DNA from 3 places in the Ciceribacter sp. L1K23 genome. Region 3 is predicted to be linked to each of the others. Evidence: riboswitches for the same ligand, from Rfam matches in the RefSeq annotation. Region 3 holds a riboswitch; each other region holds the start of a gene.
The links. Region 3 has a riboswitch for cobalamin ahead of J5J10_RS06770 (hypothetical protein). Riboswitches for the same ligand answer to the same signal wherever they lie in the genome.

Region 1 (5,574 bases), 130 kb from region 3:
GGTCCCACAGCGATTCACTCATGACGACGATCACGTCTGGCTGACGGCTCGGGGAATAGCCGTAGACATTGCCGGGCGAGGGGATCATGTCGATCGCTTCGGCGCCATATCCCTCGGGGGCGGTGACATTCGTCATCGGCACGTTGAAGGCAAAGGCGAGCAGGAAGCCGTTGTGGCGATAGTTTTCCTGCTGATCCCACATCATCGGGATCATGTTCAGCCGGTCGCGCAGCTCGTAGAAGCGGGTGTAATCGAGCAGCGGGACGAAGGCCACAAGAAGCGGCACGGCAACGACAAGCCGCAGAGCCCGGCCGCCTATGGGAATGGCGTTGAAATTGCGCCGGCCGAAGATCCACATGTAGACCAGGAGGGCGCAGACGACGAGAAGGCCGATCCCGGCCGCCACGGCCTTCAGCGGCTGGGCTGCGGCCATCACGGGCAGCAGTTCGGCGATCTGCCGGCCGAACAGCATGTCGCTTGGGTAGAGTGGGTCGGACAGATAGAGCTGCTTCTGGCTGGAGAAGAAGGCAAGCAGCAGAGCGGCCGGGAAAAGGACCAGCGCGGCCTGGTGCGCGCGGCCGAACAGCGCGTCGAGCCCGAGGAAGACGAGGAACAGCACGCCGACGACCGCGAGACCCGGGCGATCCGGGGCCAGGAGATAGTTGCCGATGTCGACGATGCTGCCACGGGAGATCCATTCGGTGACGAAAACCAGAAGCAGCGCGAGCGCTCCGGATATCGCCATGCGGCTGGCGCAACGGATGACAAACCGCGCATTGCCGACCTCGAGCGAGCGGCCATTCGCCGGCATGGCGGCGGTCACAGCGGTGGTGTCGGAGGCAGTGTCGGCCAACTCGGTTCTCCAGCGATGGTTCGGATTGGCCAGTTTCGAAAAATCCGGCCTTCATGACGATTGCGTCATATCACTGTCACATTACTGTCATGAACGCCAGATGAACCGGCGGCGGGGAACTTTGTTCCGGCGAAAAAATTTTGCGGTGCGAAGAAGGGGCTTGCGAGGCGGCTTCGCGATTGCGATCGGTGGGCGCGCACGGTAGAGGAATGGACATGACCGACACGCCTTCACGCACCGACACACTCCGCATTTCCATCGCCCAGCTGAACCCGACCGTGGGTGACGTGACGGGCAACCTTGCCAAGGCCCGCGAGGCGCGTGCGGAGGCCGCCGCCCATGGGGCGGACCTGGTGATGCTGACGGAACTCTTCATCTCCGGCTATCCGCCGGAAGACCTCGTGCTCAAGCCGGCCTTCCTGAAGGCCTGCCTGACGGCGGTCGAGGAACTGGCCGCCGAGACGGCCGACGGCGGTCCGGGCGTGGTGATCGGCTTTCCGCGCCAGTGCGAGGCCGGGCGGCACAATTCGGTGGCGCTGCTCGACGGCGGCAAGATCGTCGCGATCCGCGACAAGGTCGATCTGCCGAACTACGGAGAGTTCGACGAGAAACGCGTCTTTGTCGCCGGCGACATGCCGGGACCGGTTAATTTCAGGGGGGTTCGGATCGGCATTCCGATCTGTGAGGATATCTGGGGCGATCTTGGCGTCTGCGAGACGCTGGCGGAATCGGGGGCTGAAATCCTGCTCTCGCCGAACGGCTCTCCGTACTATCGCGGCAAGGTCGACGTGCGACACCAGGTGGTGCTCAGGCAGGTGATCGAGACTGGATTGCCGATGGTCTATGCCAACCAGCTGGGCGGCCAGGACGAACTCGTCTTCGACGGCGCGAGCTTTGCCTTCAACGCCGACAAGACGCTCGCCTTCCAGATGAGCCAGTTCGAGCAGACGCAATACGTATCGACGTGGAAGCGCTCGGCCGACGGCTGGCGCTGCGACAGCGGCCCGGTGTCGAAAATCCCGACGGCCGAGGAGGCGGACTACCGCGCCTGCATGCTGGGCTTCCGCGATTACGTCAACAAGAACGGATTCAAGAGCGTGGTGCTCGGCCTTTCGGGCGGGATCGATTCCGCCATCTGCGCGGCGATCGCCGTCGATGCGCTGGGCGAGGAGAGGGTGCGCACCGTGATGCTGCCCTATCGCTACACGTCGCAGGAGAGCTTCACCGATGCCGAAGCCTGTGCAAAGGCGCTCGGCTGCCATTACGATACGGTCCCGATCGCCGAACCGGTGGAAGGCTTCCTGTCGGCTTTGTCGGAGATGTTCGAAGGCACCGAGAGCGGCATCACCGAGGAAAACCTGCAGAGCCGGACGCGCGGCACGATCCTGATGGCGATCTCCAACAAGTTCGGGTCGATGGTCGTGACCACCGGCAACAAGTCGGAAATGTCGGTCGGCTACGCCACGCTCTACGGCGACATGAACGGCGGGTTCAACCCGATCAAGGACCTCTACAAGATGCAGGTCTACGCGTTGTCGGCCTGGCGCAACAGCCACGTGCCGCCCGGTGCGCTCGGGCCTTCGGGCGAGGTGATCCCCGCGAATATCCTGTCCAAGGCGCCGTCGGCCGAGCTTCGCCCCAACCAGACCGACCAGGATTCTCTCCCGCCTTACCCGGTTCTCGACGACATTCTCGAATGCCTCGTCGAAAAGGAGATGTCGGTCGACGAGATCGTCGCCCGTGGCCATGACATCGCGACCGTCCATCGCGTCGAGCACCTGCTTTATTTGGCCGAATACAAGCGCCGCCAGTCGGCGCCGGGCGTGAAGATCACCAAGAAGAATTTCGGCCGCGATCGTCGCTATCCGATCACCAATCGCTTCCGGGATCGTTGAACCCTTCATCGGGAGGAGGCCCGGATGCGCAGTTCGGTCGAGATCTATGACATTGCGACACGCGAATGCGAGGTCGTCTGGCAGACGGAAGACTTGGTCGAGGCGCCCAACTGGTCGCGCGACGGGGATTTCCTCGTTATCAACGGCGATGGCCTGCTCTATGCCCTGCCGCTCGACGAGGACGATCCGGAGCCGGAACTGATCGACACGGGTTTCGCGGTGCGTCTCAACAACGACCACGGGCTTTCGCCCGATGGCGCCTCGATTGCCTTCTCCGACAAGACGCTGTTCGGCAAATCGTGCATCTATATCCTCGGCGACGGGGATGACCAGCCGCGGCAGGTGACGGCCAACATGCCGTCCTACTGGCACGGCTGGTCGCCGGACGGGCGAGAGCTCGCCTATTGCGGCATCCGCGACGACCAGTTCGATATCTATACGATCTCCGTCAACGGCGGCGCCGAGCGGCGACTGACATCGGGCGAGGGCCGCAATGACGGACCCGACTATTCGCCCGACGGACAGTGGATCTATTTCAATTCCAGCCGCACCGGTCTGATGCAGATCTGGCGCATGCATCCCGATGGCACCGGGCTCGAGCAACTGACGTCGGACGGTTACGGCGACTGGTTTCCGCATCCGTCGCCCGATGGCAGCAAGGTGCTGTTTCTCTCCTATGACGCCGACGTCTTCGACCATTCACGCGACAAGACCGTCCGGCTTCGGCTGATGGATGCCGATGGCGGCGATGTCGAGACGCTGTTCGAGTTCTTCGGCGGGCAGGGCAGCATCAATGTGCCCAACTGGTCGCCGGACGGCAGCGCGTTCGCCTTCGTCCGCTATTTCCCGGAATAGCATCCGGGTGTCGCAGGCAGGGCTTTGCCTTGCCCTCCGGGCGCGCTAGAACATCATCGTCAGGTGCCCTCGGCGACGGGGGAGAATCGGGAAGCCGGTGGAAATCCGGTGCGTGCCCAACGCTGTGAGGCGGATGACTTTTCCAGGGAGCGGTTGCTCCGGCCACTGGCGGTTTCGCCGGGAAGGCGGGAAAGGCAGACGAAGCCGAGCCAGAAGACCGGCCTGACGAGATAGGCTTTGCCTGCGTGGACGGCAGGCGGTCGCATGCACCGTTGGGGATTTGACGATGCACGACGAACCGAACGACCATCTCGTGCGGGCCGCTGCCTTTTCGCCGGAAGAGCGGGAAGCGGTCTACCGCGCCATTCATACGCGCCGCGACGTGCGCGACCAGTTCCTGCCCGACCCTCTGCCCGACACCCTCGTGCGTCGCCTGCTGGAAGCCGCCCACGCCGCGCCCTCCGTCGGCTTCATGCAGCCGTGGAACTTCATCGTGGTGCGCGACGAGGCAAAGCGGCAGGCTGTCTGGCAAGCCTTCAGCCGTGCCAACGACGAGGCGGCGGCCATGTTTCCGCAGGAGCGTCGTGACGCATACATGCGGCTGAAGCTGGAGGGCATCCGCAAGGCGCCCGTCGGCATCTGCGTCACCTGCGACCCGACGCGGAGCGGTCCGGTGGTTCTTGGCCGGACCCACAATCCGCGCATGGACAGCTATTCCTCCGTCTGCGCGGTGCAGAACCTCTGGCTCGCGGCGAGGGCTGAGGGGATCGGCATGGGCTGGGTCAGCATCTTCCACCAGGAGGATCTGCGTGTGCTCCTCAACATTCCCGAGCATGTGGAAATCATCGGCTGGTTCTGTCTCGGCTATGTCGAGAGGCTCTATGATCAGCCGGAGCTTGCGATCAAGGGCTGGCGGCAGCGGATGCCGCTCGATGAACTCGTCTTCGAGGAGGCATGGCCTTCGTCCTAAAGGTGTCTGAATTCGATCGGTCGCTTAAAAGCTGCATCATATGTTTAATGTTATTTTAAAGGACGATTACTAATTTCAGCATCACGTAACGGCAACGAGCTGCCTATGCGGGATCATTGATCCCCCTAGGGGCGGTTGCTGCGCACGAGAGTGTTTGAGCGGAGAAATCATGTCTTTTGGAAATGTTAGACTTGGCCGGGCGGTGCCCGTTGCCGTGGCGGGCCTCGTTGCCCTGAGCGCCGGATCGCTTGTCATCTCGGATATTGTTGGTCAGCGGCAGCTCGCTGATGTGATTGACCTGCATGAGCGCACACAGAACGAAGCGCTGCTCATCCGCGAGCTGGTGACGCTCCAGAAGAATGTCGAGCTCTCCGTTGTCAGCACGCAGGAATCGCTGACCGATATTTCGGCTACACAGGGCAGAGACGGTCTCGATGACGGTTTCGCGCTCGCCGAGGAAGAGGCGCGGCATCTGAACGAATATGCGGGTGGCATTACGCAGCTTGCGTCGAAACTCAATTCACCCGAACTGGCCTCCGCCATTGGTCAGCTCGTCGCGCGGTACGATGAGTTCCACGCCGGCGGCATCGAGATGGCCAAGGCCTATATCGCGGGTGGGCCGGAGAAGGGCAATGTCCTCATGGGCAATTTCGACGCCGTGTCCGACGCGCTGCAGGCCGAAGTGGAATCGATGACGTCGATCGTCTCCGGCATCGTCGCGAAAAGCGACGCCGAGGCCGGGGCGGCGCTGGTCAGCGTGCAGGCGAACGGCGCCCGGATGCTGCTGGTTATGGAGCTGCTTGGCGCTTTCACCGTGCTGTGCGGCATCGCGCTGGCGTTTTTCGTGTCGCGGCGCCTGATGCGGCCGTTGACGCGGGCGACCGGCGCCATGAACGGCCTTGCGGAAGGAAAGCTGTCGGTCTCGCTCGACGGCGCCGATCGCGGCGACGAGATCGGAGATCTGGCCCGCGCCTTCGTCAAGTTCCGAGAGAACCTTCTCG
Region 2 (5,574 bases), 1.2 Mb from region 3:
GCCGGCCCCAGTCGCCACTCACTGAATCGCACTTCCAGGCCTGCCCGTTCGGGCGTGCAGCACATGGGACCGACCAGATAGCGATCCGCTTTCGGGAACGGGCAGAGGCGGGCCAGTGGCCAGGTCCGGCCATCGCCTGACGCCTGTATCCTCAAAACACCGCTCTCCACGGTCACCCTTATCCAGAAATCGGATGGGTCACCGTCATATCGCCCCGTGGCCCAGTCGGAGGTTTCATCGGTCAGCACACTGCCGAGCAGGCCATGTCCGTCCGAGAACTCGATCCCGGCCTTGACCCAGCGTCGTTCGTCGAGCCTGACCATGAGGCCGGCCTGGTCGTAGAGATGCTCGAAATGTGCCTGGACCCGAACCTCTGCGGTGAAATCACCTTCGGTCTCAAATGCATAGAAGTGGCCGGTGTCGCGGACGAAGCCGTAGTGCGTCTTTCGCCAGAAATCGGTGTTGGCGTCCGTCACCACGAACAGTTCGCCATCCGATATTTTCGCTTTCGTCGGCTCGTTGAGCCAACGTCCGTGTTTGAGGGTCTGCAACAGCGGCTCCCATGACAACTCGCGGATTTTCCGACCCGCATCTTTCGTTCTGTCGCCAATCCTAGAGCGATTGATTGCCGACAAACAAGCGGTGACGGAGGTCTTCCGGTCGACAGCTGGTCACCGCTCCACGGAATGGAAAAATGAAGCGCCAGCGCTTCACATATCCGTGAACGGTCAGGTACCAGAAATAGTTCGCATGCTACCCGAGAGTTAACCCTTCGTTTACCATGCGGCCTCTTTAGTGGCGCTCTTCTCTCCAGCGCGATGACCGCGCGAATCTCTTCATTTCCGAGTTTTCATGACCAGTATTCTCACGAATATCGGAGCGATGAGTGCGCTCCAAACTCTCCGTACTATCGCTGGTCAAATGCAGGACACGCAACGCCAGGTGTCGACCGGAATGAGGGTGGGGCAGGCTTCCGACAATGCCGCGTACTGGTCGATTTCCACGACAATGCATTCCGACAACATGGCGCTAGCGGCGGTGGAAGACGCGCTGGGGTTGGGGGGCGCGAAGGTCGATACCGCCTATGCCGGGATGACGGCCGTCGTCGATGTCATCAGTGAGATGAAGTCGAAAATTGTCGTGGCAACAGAAGACGGTGTTGATCGCTACAAGGTTCAGGCTGAAATCGAACAGCTCAAGGAGCAACTCACCAGTATCGTTTCTTCCGCTACTTTCAGCGGGGAGAACTGGCTTTCCACCGATGGCAGCAACAGCGCCTCCGTCGTTGCGTCTGCGACGCGAGATGCGAGCGGTAACTTCGGCGTCAAGAAAATCTCTGTAAATCTAGGCGAAATTGCACTTTTCACTACGGTGGGTAATGGCCTCTTGCAGACGATCCCGTCGACTGGAGGAAATGGCAGAACATATGGTGGTTTTGAGAACTTCACGAGCCCCACTGACACATTTGCCTTTACCGAGCCGTTCACGATGGATGACGGAGACGAATTCAAATTCGACATCCAAGACGGGGCACTTCTCTATACGGCAACTGTGACGAAAGCGGTTTTTGACCAATGGGCCGGACCGAATGGAGTTGTAGACGGGGACTTCGAATTTTGGGACCTCTTGGCCCAATCAGCCGCCGACTCTGGTCCCGGTTTCTACGGGGTCAACAACCAAGCGTTCGGCCAAGACGCCCCCAATCCCGTGCTGTTTTCCAACTTCCGTGTAACAGGCGTTCCCGAGTACACGATTATGGATGTGGATGTCACGGACGGAAGCGATCTGGGTCTTCTGCTATCCCGGATCGACGGTTGGCTGGAGATGACGATCGATGCGGCCGCAGACCTTGGGGCACTTCAGTCACGCATTTCCATGCAGTCGGATTTCGTTGCGAAGCTCACAGACAGCATCGACAGCGGGATCGGCCGCCTCGTGGACGCCGATATGAACGAGGCTTCCACGCGTCTGAAGGCGCTGCAAACGCAGGAGCAGTTGGCGATACAGTCGCTGAGCATCGCGAATACGAGTGCCGATAGTCTGCTGACGCTGTTCAGGTAACACTCGGCCGTACGTGATATCGTCCACCTGACCGGAAGCTGCCCTGTCCGGTCACCGCCGCCAGTGCCGAAAGTCCTGTCACGCCCCTCCCCTCTTTCGCTCCCCATCGCCCATTGACGCCCCCGCGTTACATTGTTACACCTTCTTCCGTTGAAGGTTCTCCAAGGGTCGCGAAAGCCCGAGGGGATTAAAAGGGAACACGGTGCGACGTACCCAACAGGGCGCAAGACCGTGGCTGCCCCCGCAACTGTGAGCGGCGAGTTCGACCGGGATAAACCACTGGCCCAAAAGGCCGGGAAGGTCCGGGAGCGCATTGACCCGCAAGCCAGGAGACCTGCCTCGACGTGTAACGAAACCCGGCCGGGGTGTGCCGAGGAGAGCGACGATGGCATTCGAGAGATCCTTTTCCGATTCCCGCCAGCCGCAGCCCTTCCGCGACCCGAGGTCCGTCGTGGAGGCTGAAGGATGCAATTGCCGTCGACACTGAGCGGCGTGAAGCCCGCGGGGCTTCGCGTGGAAAGTGTTTCCTGGGGCGGCGCCATGCGCGGCTCTCCGGACGAACCGATCATTTCAGACATTTCCTTTACCGTGCTGCCCGGCGAGATGCTGGCGATCGTCGGTCCGAACGGGGCCGGCAAATCGAGCCTGCTGCGCTGTCTCTACCGCTATCACAGGCCGGATGCCGGCCGGATCACCATCGATGGCGAGGATATCTGGCGGATGAAGCCGCAGGCCGTGGCGCGGCGCATCGCGACCGTGCTGCAGGAGCCGGCGACCGATTTCGGCCTCACAGTCGCGGAGATCGTGGAGCTCGGACTGACGCCGCACCAGGGGCGCATGGACCGGCACGAGGCCTACGCGGCGATCGGCGATGCGCTGCAATTGATGGCGCTCGAGCATCTGGCGCCGCGCAATTTCGCCTCGCTCTCGGGCGGCGAGAAGCAGCGGGTGATGATCGCCCGGGCGCTCCTGCAGAAACCCGACATCCTGATCCTCGACGAGCCGACCAACCATCTCGACATCCGCCACCAGCTCGAAGTGCTGGCGCTGCTCTCGCGGCTGCCGGCGACGGTGATCGTCTCGCTGCACGACCTGGCGCTCGCTTCGGCGCATGCCGATGCCGTGCTTGTCATGGCGCGCGGGCGGCAGGTGCAGTACGGCCCGGCGCTCGATGTGCTGACCCCGCATGCGATCCGCGAGACCTTTTCGGTCGAAGCTGTGATCGACGCCCATCCGGCCACCGGCCGGCCCCGATTTTCCTTTCATCTCGACCAGACCATTTCAGGGAGACCTTGATGCGCTTCACCATTGCCCTTTCCGCCTTTATCGCCCTTTCGGCCTCCACCGCGCTTGCGTCGGGCTTTCCGGTCACCGTGAAGAGCTGCGACCGCGAGGTGACGTTCGAAGAAGCGCCGAAGCGGGCGATCTCTCAGGACGTGAACCTCACCGACATGATGCTGGCGCTCGATCTCACCGGCAGCATGGCCGGGATTTCCGGCATTTCCGGCTGGTACAAGATGGACGCGGAGATGAAGGCGAAGCTCGGCGACCTGCCGGAGATCGCGCCGCAGTATCCGACCAAGGAAGTGCTGCTGGAAGCCGATGCCGACCTGTTCTTTGCCGGCTGGAACTACGGCATGAAGGTCGGCGGCGAGGTGACGCCTGAGACGCTGGAGCCGTTCGGCATCAAGGTCTACGAGCTGACCGAGAGCTGCATTCACATCATGAAGAAGGACAAGTCCTCGATGGAGGACATGTATACCGACATCCTGAATCTGGGCCGGATCTTCGGCGTCTCCGAAAAGGCCGAGGCGCTGGTCGCGGGCTACCGCAAGCAGATCGCCGAGGCGACCGCATCCGTGCCGGAGGGAACGCAGCCGCTCAAGGTGTTCGTCTATGACAGCGGCGAGGAAAAGCCGTTCACGGCCGGCCGCTTCGGCATGCCGACGGCGCTGATCGAGGCTGCCGGCGGCGTCAACATCATGGAGGATGTCGAGACCAGCTGGACCGAGGTCGGCTGGGAGCCGGTGATCGAGCGCAATCCGGAGGTGGTCGTCATCGTCGACTACGGCGAGGTGACGGCGGAGCAGAAGATCGCCTACATGCGTGACAACCCGGCCTTCAAGGATATTCCGGCGGTGAAGAACAACCGCTTCGTCGTGCTGCCCTATGTCGAGGCGACGCCCGGTCCGCGCAACATCAACGCGGTGAAGACGCTCGCCGACGCCTTCCAGCGCTCGACCCAGTAATGAGCCATCGCGGATACGTCAGCGGGCCGCGCCATGCCCTCATTCACCTCACCCCGGTGCTGGTGGCAGGGCTGACGGTGGGTCTCGCCGCCATGATCATGCTCGCCGTCTCGGTGGGATCGACCAATATTCCGCTGTCGGAGGTGTGGAAGATCATCGCCAGCCATCTCGGCGTGACAGGAATGGAGCAGGACTGGTCGGCCGGCCGGGACAACATCGTCTGGCAGGTGCGGCTTCCCCGCGTGCTGCTCGGCGCCATGGTCGGCGCCGGTCTGGCGCTGGTCGGCGCGGCGCTGCAGGCGGTAACCCGCAACACGCTCGCCGATCCGCATCTGCTCGGCATTTCCTCGGGCGCGGCCTTCGGGGCGATCATCGTGCTTTTGCACACCGGCACGTTTCTCGGTCTGGTCACCGTGCCGCTCTTCGCCTTCGGCGGCGCGATCGCGAGCACAGCGCTGGTGGTCGGCATCGCGAGGCTCAACCGGGCCGGCAATGCCAGCCGGCTGGTGCTGACCGGGGTGGCGATCTCCTTCGTCATCACCTCGCTCGGCAGCCTCGCCATTCTGCTCGGCGATCCGCGCGCCACGCATACGGTGGTGTTCTGGATGCTGGGCGGACTGGGGCTGGCACAATGGGACTACCTGCCCTACCCGCTGGCGGTGCTTCTCGGCTGCGGCACCTACCTGATCGCCAAGGCCCGCAGCTTCAATGCCATGACGCTCGGCGACGAGACCGCCACGACGCTCGGCATTCCGGCCGAACGCTTCCGCCTGACGGTGTTCGTCGTCTGCGCGCTGCTGACCGGCGCGGCGGTCGCCTTTTCCGGGGTGATCTCGTTCATCGGGCTGATGATCCCGCATCTGGTACGGTTCGTGGTCGGCGGCGACTACCGACGGGTGCTGCCGCTTTCGGCGCTCGGCGGCGCGATCTTCCTTGTCGCGGCCGACATCGTCGCGCGCACGCTGATCCCGCCGCAGGACATGCCGCTCGGCATCATCACCGGGCTTGTCGGAGGGATCTTCTTTATCTGGATGATGCGCGGCGACCGGGCGACCGGCTGAGCAACTGCTACCAGCGCAGGGCGCGGCGACCGGCGCCGTAGCCGGCGATCGTGACGATCGCAATCGCCAGCGGGTACCAGGTCGCGACGAAGAGCGGGCTGTCGTCGGGGCAATGCAACGCGTAGACCGTGGCGCCGATGGCGCCCGCGGCAATGCCGGCGGCGGCACCGGCCAGGCCGGGGTTGTCAGGCGCGCCATTCCTC
Region 3 (5,574 bases):
GGTCGACATGGTGGCGGCGGAAATTCTCCGCTTTGCGGGCACGGACATGATCTTTTATCGCGCCGACACGCCGCAGGAGCTGGTGGAGCGCCAGAACCTCTCGTGGAATCCCCTGCTGGACTGGGCCGCGGAGACCTTTGGGGCGCGCTTCATCCTGGCTGTCGGTGTGATGCACCAGGAGCAGCCAGAAGCGGCGATCGCCGCATTCGAAAAGGCGCTTGCCAGGCATCGCGATCCTTTCGCGCTCTCGGCTTTGCACGTCATGACAACCCTCACGGGCTCGGCGCTCATCGGCCTCGCGCTGTCCGAAGGGCGGATTTCGTTGGAAGAGGCATGGTCTCTGGCCCACCTCGACGAAGACTGGACGGACGAGCATTGGGGTATCGACGCGGAAGCGGCCCATCGCCGGGCCAAGCGGTTCGAGGAAATGGCCGCGGCTTATGGTGTATTTTCGGCCCGTCGCGGCTGAGTTAACCACCCGCTAACCATAAATCAGGAATGTCGAAAAAGACGAAACGTCTTTTCGGGATTCCCCATGCAGCGATTCCTTCTCCGTCTCCTTGCGATTATCGCGGTGGTCGCCGTACTGCCCTCCTGCATTCTCACGGGGCGCGAGCCGATCCGCCGGCCATTGATGTATGATGTCAGGGACGTTGCGGTGATCGGTGCCGCCGACGTGCCTCTCGTCGTGCTTGCTGGCGTTGACCGCCGTGTCGCTGCGGCAGTCAATGCCACCCGCCGCAATGTTCCGCTGCAAAGGGTCGTGCTGACGGTGAAGTTCGACGATTATCGTCCGGTACAGGCCTACGGTGACAGGCGTGCGAGCGTGCGCTTCAAGGTGACAGCCGCCGACATCGACACCGGCAATCCCGTGGCAGCGGGAACCTTCATTGTTCACAGTTCTACCGACAATCCCCGTATCGCCGACGAGAACCTTGCGGAAGAGGCAGCAGCGCGAATTCGCTTCGCCTTCTCCTTGCAAACGCCTCGCCTGCCTCCGCCCCGCCCGAAGCCGCGGACCACGTCGACCAAGCTGAAAGCGGATGCTCCGGCTGTGGCCGCGCCAGCCTCGGTTACCGCGCCTGCGGTGGTGCCCGCGCCGACCGTTGCGCCGGCTGCTGCGCCCGTGGTTCCATCGGGCACCAATGTTGAGGAAGGTGCTAGCGGCAAGATCACCATTGGCGGCGGTTCCACTTGCGACGTGGCAACCGATCCGACCTGCAATCCGTGAACGGCGAAGGTCGCCGGCGCGATTGACTTGCCGATGTCGTCGGCCTAATCAAGTCGGCATGAACGGATGGTTTCCGTCGTCCCGCAAAGGGTGGGCGGAGAGCAAAAGGGAATGCGACAGGACGGACCCATTCCGGGCGTCCCCATCGCAGCCGACCCCGCGACTGTAGAGTGGCGAGGGTCCGTCATCCGGATCTGCCTCGGACACGTCGGGATCAGGGCATGGTGCCTTGGGCGGCGCTACTGGACAGTCCGGAAAAGTCACTGGCGCGGCATGCGCGATCAGCCGGGGTCGGACGCCTCTAGGATCTACGAATCGTCCACCTTTTCGCGATATTGCCGATGCGCCGGGAAGGCGAGACGGACCCGCGTGCCCTTGATTGGGCCTTATGCCATGAGCCAGGAGACCTGCCATCCGTGCCGGGCATTTTGCCCAGCCTTGGGGAAGGATTTCCCCGTTGCCAGCACGGAGGTTGTCATGGCGACACAGACGACAGGCGTGGTGTATCCGTACGTCCGGTCAACACGCGATGAGTCCCTGGGCCGCGCTATGAAACGTGCCGAGGCGACACGTCGTGCGTAAGAATTTCTCTTTCCTTTCGATCGCCCTCGGCATCCTGATTGTTGCCGCGACGGCGTTTGCGGTGGTTCCGTCTTTTCAGGACGATCCGATAACGACCCAGCAGACCGTTGATGGACTTTCTTCTGCGTCTGCTGAGATTACGAGCCCTGTTGTGACATCGACCTATTCCCTGCACCCTTCTGACGGATCTGCCGGAAGGCCGACCGCGACTTTTCCAGCCTTTGCGGCGCGGGGCGGCGGCATTTATGCGACGGATGCGATGGAGGCAAGATGAATAGGACCATTCTCGTGCTCGGTGGCGCCCGCTCAGGCAAGTCGGCCTTTTCGGAGCGCCTGGCTCGTCAAAGCGGTCTCGATCTGCACTATCTGGCGACAGGCCGCGCCTTTGACGACGAGATGCAGGCGCGTATCGACAAACACAAGGCGGATCGCGCCGGGGATGGCTGGACGACACACGAGGAGCCGTTCGATCTTGCCGATCGTCTGTGGGCTCTCGACTCGCCGGACCGTGTGGTCCTCGTCGATTGCCTGACGCTGTGGATCACGAATCTGATGATGGAGGAGCGCTCCATCGACGCTTCGGCCACCAGCCTCGTGAAAGTTCTTCCGTCGCTCTCGGCGCGGGTGATCGTCGTTTCCAACGAAGTCGGACTGGGCATCGTGCCCGACAACAGGATGGCGCGGGAGTTTCGCGACCATGCCGGCCGTCTTCACCAGCGCGTCGCCGAGGTGGTGGCGCAAGTCTATTTCGTGGCGGCCGGATTGCCGCTCAAGATGAAGGGTTGAACCATGTTGCAGCAGAAAATTCCCGCTACCGTGATCACCGGCTTTCTCGGTGCCGGCAAGACCACCATCATCCGCAACATGCTGACCAATGCCGGCGGCAAGAAGATCGCGCTGATCATCAACGAGTTCGGCGATCTCGGCGTCGACGGCGAGGTTCTGAAGGGCTGCGGGGCGGAGAACTGCACGGAGGATGACATCATCGAGCTCACCAATGGCTGCATCTGCTGCACGGTGGCCGATGACTTCGTGCCGACCATGCAGAAGCTGCTCGACCGCGATATCAAGCCTGATCATATCGTCATCGAAACCTCCGGTCTTGCTCTGCCGCAGCCGTTGGTCGCAGCCTTCAACTGGCCCGACATCCGCACCCGCGTGACGGTTGACGGTGTTGTGACGGTGGTCGATAGCGTCGCGGTCGCGGCGGGCCGGTTCGCCGACGACCATGATGCGGTCGCCGCCCAGCGGGCCGGAGACGAGAGCCTTGATCACGAAAGCCCGATCGAGGAACTGTTCGAGGATCAGCTGACCTGCGCCGACCTGATCGTGCTCAACAAGACCGATCTGCTCGATGCCGCTGGTGTCGCGGCCGTGCGCGCCGAGGTGACCGGCCGTACCGCGCGCAAGCCGGCGCTAATCGAGGCGAGGAACGGCGAGGTGCCGTCGCTCGTCCTGCTCGGGATCGGGGCGAGCACGGAGGACGACATCGAAAACCGCAAGTCGCATCACGAACTGGAGCACGAGGCGGCCCACGCCGCCGGCGACGATCACGATCACCTGCACCATCACGATCACGACGAGTTCGAAAGCTTTGTGCTGAAGCTGCCTCCGATCGCCGATCCGGCGGCCTTCGTCGAGAAGCTGAAGGACGTGATCGCCACCCATGACGTGCTGCGCCTCAAGGGTTTCATTGACGTGCCCGGCAAGCCGATGCGTCTTGTCCTGCAGGCGGTCGGCAGCCGCGTCGACACCTATTTCGACCGTCCCTGGACGAGCGGCGACAAGCGCGAGACGCGCCTGGTGGTGATCGGCCTGCACGAGTGGGACTACGGCGCCGTGGTCGAGGCGGTGCAGGCGGCGGCCGGCTGATCAATGCATCTTCTGCTCGCCCAGAAAGGCTCGATCAGCGACGGGGAGGAGGCGATCGACCTCGGGCAGACGCCCGGCGACATCCTCGTCCTGTCTGCGGCCGACACGGAGCTCGCAGCGATCGCAGCCGCTGCTGCTGCTGGCCGTGAGGGCGGGCCATCCGTGCGACTGGCTAGCTTGATGAGCCTCAAGCACCCGATGTCGGTCGACACCTATGTCGAGCGCACGGCGCGGCACGCAAAGTTGATCGTGGTCAGGGCGCTCGGCGGGGCGAGCTATTTTCACTATGCGCTCGAGGCGCTGCATGCGGTCGTTCGGCGGAGCGGCGCGAAGATCGCCGTGCTGCCGGGCGACGACAAACCGGATGAGGGACTGGCGCCGTTTTCGACTGTCGGGCCGGACAACCTTGCCGTTCTCTGGTCCTATCTTGTCGAGGGCGGAGCAGAGAACGCGAATGCCTTTCTGGATTACGCCGCGTTCCTGATCGACCAAGGCGAACGGCCTGCCCCGGCGATCCCGCTGATGAAGGCCGGCATCTGGTGGCCGGGCCGGGGTGTCGTCGGAGTTGAGGAGTGGCGGAAGGCTGCGGGGTCAGCGGCGCCGATAGCCGCCATCTGTTTTTACCGCGCGCTCGTGCAGAGCGGCGAAACCAAGCCTGTCGCGGCGATGGTGGAGGCGCTGCGAGCGCAGGGCATGCGGGCATTGCCGGTGTTCGTCGGCTCGCTCAAGGACGCTGTCTCGGTTGAGACACTGCGGGCGGTGTTCGCCGAGGCGACGCCCGATGTGGTGATCAACGCCACCGGCTTTGCGGTCTCGGCACCCGGCAGTGAAAATCCGTCCACCGTGCTCGACGAGAGCGGCGCGGTTGTGCTGCAGGCGATTTTCTCGAGTTCTGCTCTGGACGCTTGGGAAAACTCGTCTCAGGGCCTTTCGGCACGTGACCTTGCGATGCATGTGGCGCTGCCGGAGGTGGACGGGCGGGTGATGACCCGTGCGATATCGTTCAAGGCGGCGGCGCGGTTCGATGAGACGGTTGAGACCAATATCGTCAGCCATGAACCCGATTCCGGTCGCATGGCCTTCGTCGCCGAGCTTGCGGCGCGCTGGGCTAGGCTGCGACGGACGCCGGCGGCGGACCGTCTCGTGGCACTGATCATGGCGAACTACCCGAACCGCGACGGCCGGCTTGGCAATGGCGTCGGCCTCGACACGCCCGCCGGCACCGTCGAGGTGCTGAGAGCGATGGAGGCGGCGGGCTATTCGGTCGGCGACATACCCTCGGATGGCGATGCGCTGATGGCGCATATGATGGCCGGGCCGACCAATGCCGCGCGTGATGGGCGGGAAATCCGCGATGTCATTTCCTTGAATGATTACATAGCGTTTTTCGAATCTCTTCCCAAGCGGATTCAAGAAGAGATCACGGCTCGATGGGGTGGACCGGAAGGCGATCCCTTCTTTCAGGATGGAGCATTCGCGTTGCCACTCACCCGCTTCGGCAACGTATTCCTCGGCATTCAGCCGGCGCGCGGCTACAACATCGATCCGAAGGAGAGTTATCACTCTCCGGACCTCGTTCCGCCACACGGCTATCTTGCCTTCTATGCCTATCTGCGAAAGGTCGCCGGGGTCGATGCGATGATCCATATGGGCAAGCATGGCAATCTCGAGTGGCTGCCGGGCAAGGCATTGGCGCTCTCGGAGACATGTTATCCCGAAGCCGTTTTCGGCCCGCTGCCGCATCTCTATCCGTTCATCGTCAACGATCCGGGCGAGGGCACACAGGCGAAGCGGCGTACCTCCGCCGTCATCATCGACCACCTGACACCACCGCTGACGCGGGCGGAGAGCTACGGCCCCCTGAAGGACCTCGAGGCGCTTGTCGATGA

Region 1: another riboswitch for cobalamin. It lies ahead of bluB (5,6-dimethylbenzimidazole synthase); the one in region 3 lies ahead of J5J10_RS06770 (hypothetical protein).
Region 2: another riboswitch for cobalamin. It lies ahead of J5J10_RS12735 (ABC transporter ATP-binding protein); the one in region 3 lies ahead of J5J10_RS06770 (hypothetical protein).

The regions. Positions count from the first base shown of each region.
Region 1 is NZ_JAGRRC010000001.1:1,330,225-1,335,798, forward strand. Features, by position in the region: gene J5J10_RS06135 (LTA synthase family protein) at 1-853, opposite strand, end outside; gene J5J10_RS06140 (NAD+ synthase) at 1,069-2,748, shown strand; gene J5J10_RS06145 (PD40 domain-containing protein) at 2,773-3,603, shown strand; cobalamin riboswitch at 3,648-3,844, shown strand; gene bluB (5,6-dimethylbenzimidazole synthase) at 3,890-4,573, shown strand; gene J5J10_RS06155 (HAMP domain-containing methyl-accepting chemotaxis protein) at 4,743-5,574, shown strand, end outside.
Region 2 is NZ_JAGRRC010000001.1:2,620,927-2,626,500, reverse strand. Features, by position in the region: gene J5J10_RS12745 (DUF1349 domain-containing protein) at 1-551, opposite strand, end outside; gene J5J10_RS12740 (flagellin) at 853-2,061, shown strand; cobalamin riboswitch at 2,199-2,418, shown strand; gene J5J10_RS12735 (ABC transporter ATP-binding protein) at 2,527-3,357, shown strand; gene J5J10_RS12730 (ABC transporter substrate-binding protein) at 3,357-4,310, shown strand; gene J5J10_RS12725 (iron ABC transporter permease) at 4,310-5,371, shown strand; gene J5J10_RS12720 (DUF1109 domain-containing protein) at 5,379-5,574, opposite strand, start outside.
Region 3 is NZ_JAGRRC010000001.1:1,457,184-1,462,757, forward strand. Features, by position in the region: gene J5J10_RS06760 (ATP12 family protein) at 1-469, shown strand, start outside; gene J5J10_RS06765 (hypothetical protein) at 536-1,231, shown strand; cobalamin riboswitch at 1,282-1,661, shown strand; gene J5J10_RS06770 (hypothetical protein) at 1,806-2,087, shown strand; gene cobU (bifunctional adenosylcobinamide kinase/adenosylcobinamide-phosphate guanylyltransferase) at 2,084-2,599, shown strand; gene cobW (cobalamin biosynthesis protein CobW) at 2,603-3,685, shown strand; gene cobN (cobaltochelatase subunit CobN) at 3,689-5,574, shown strand, end outside.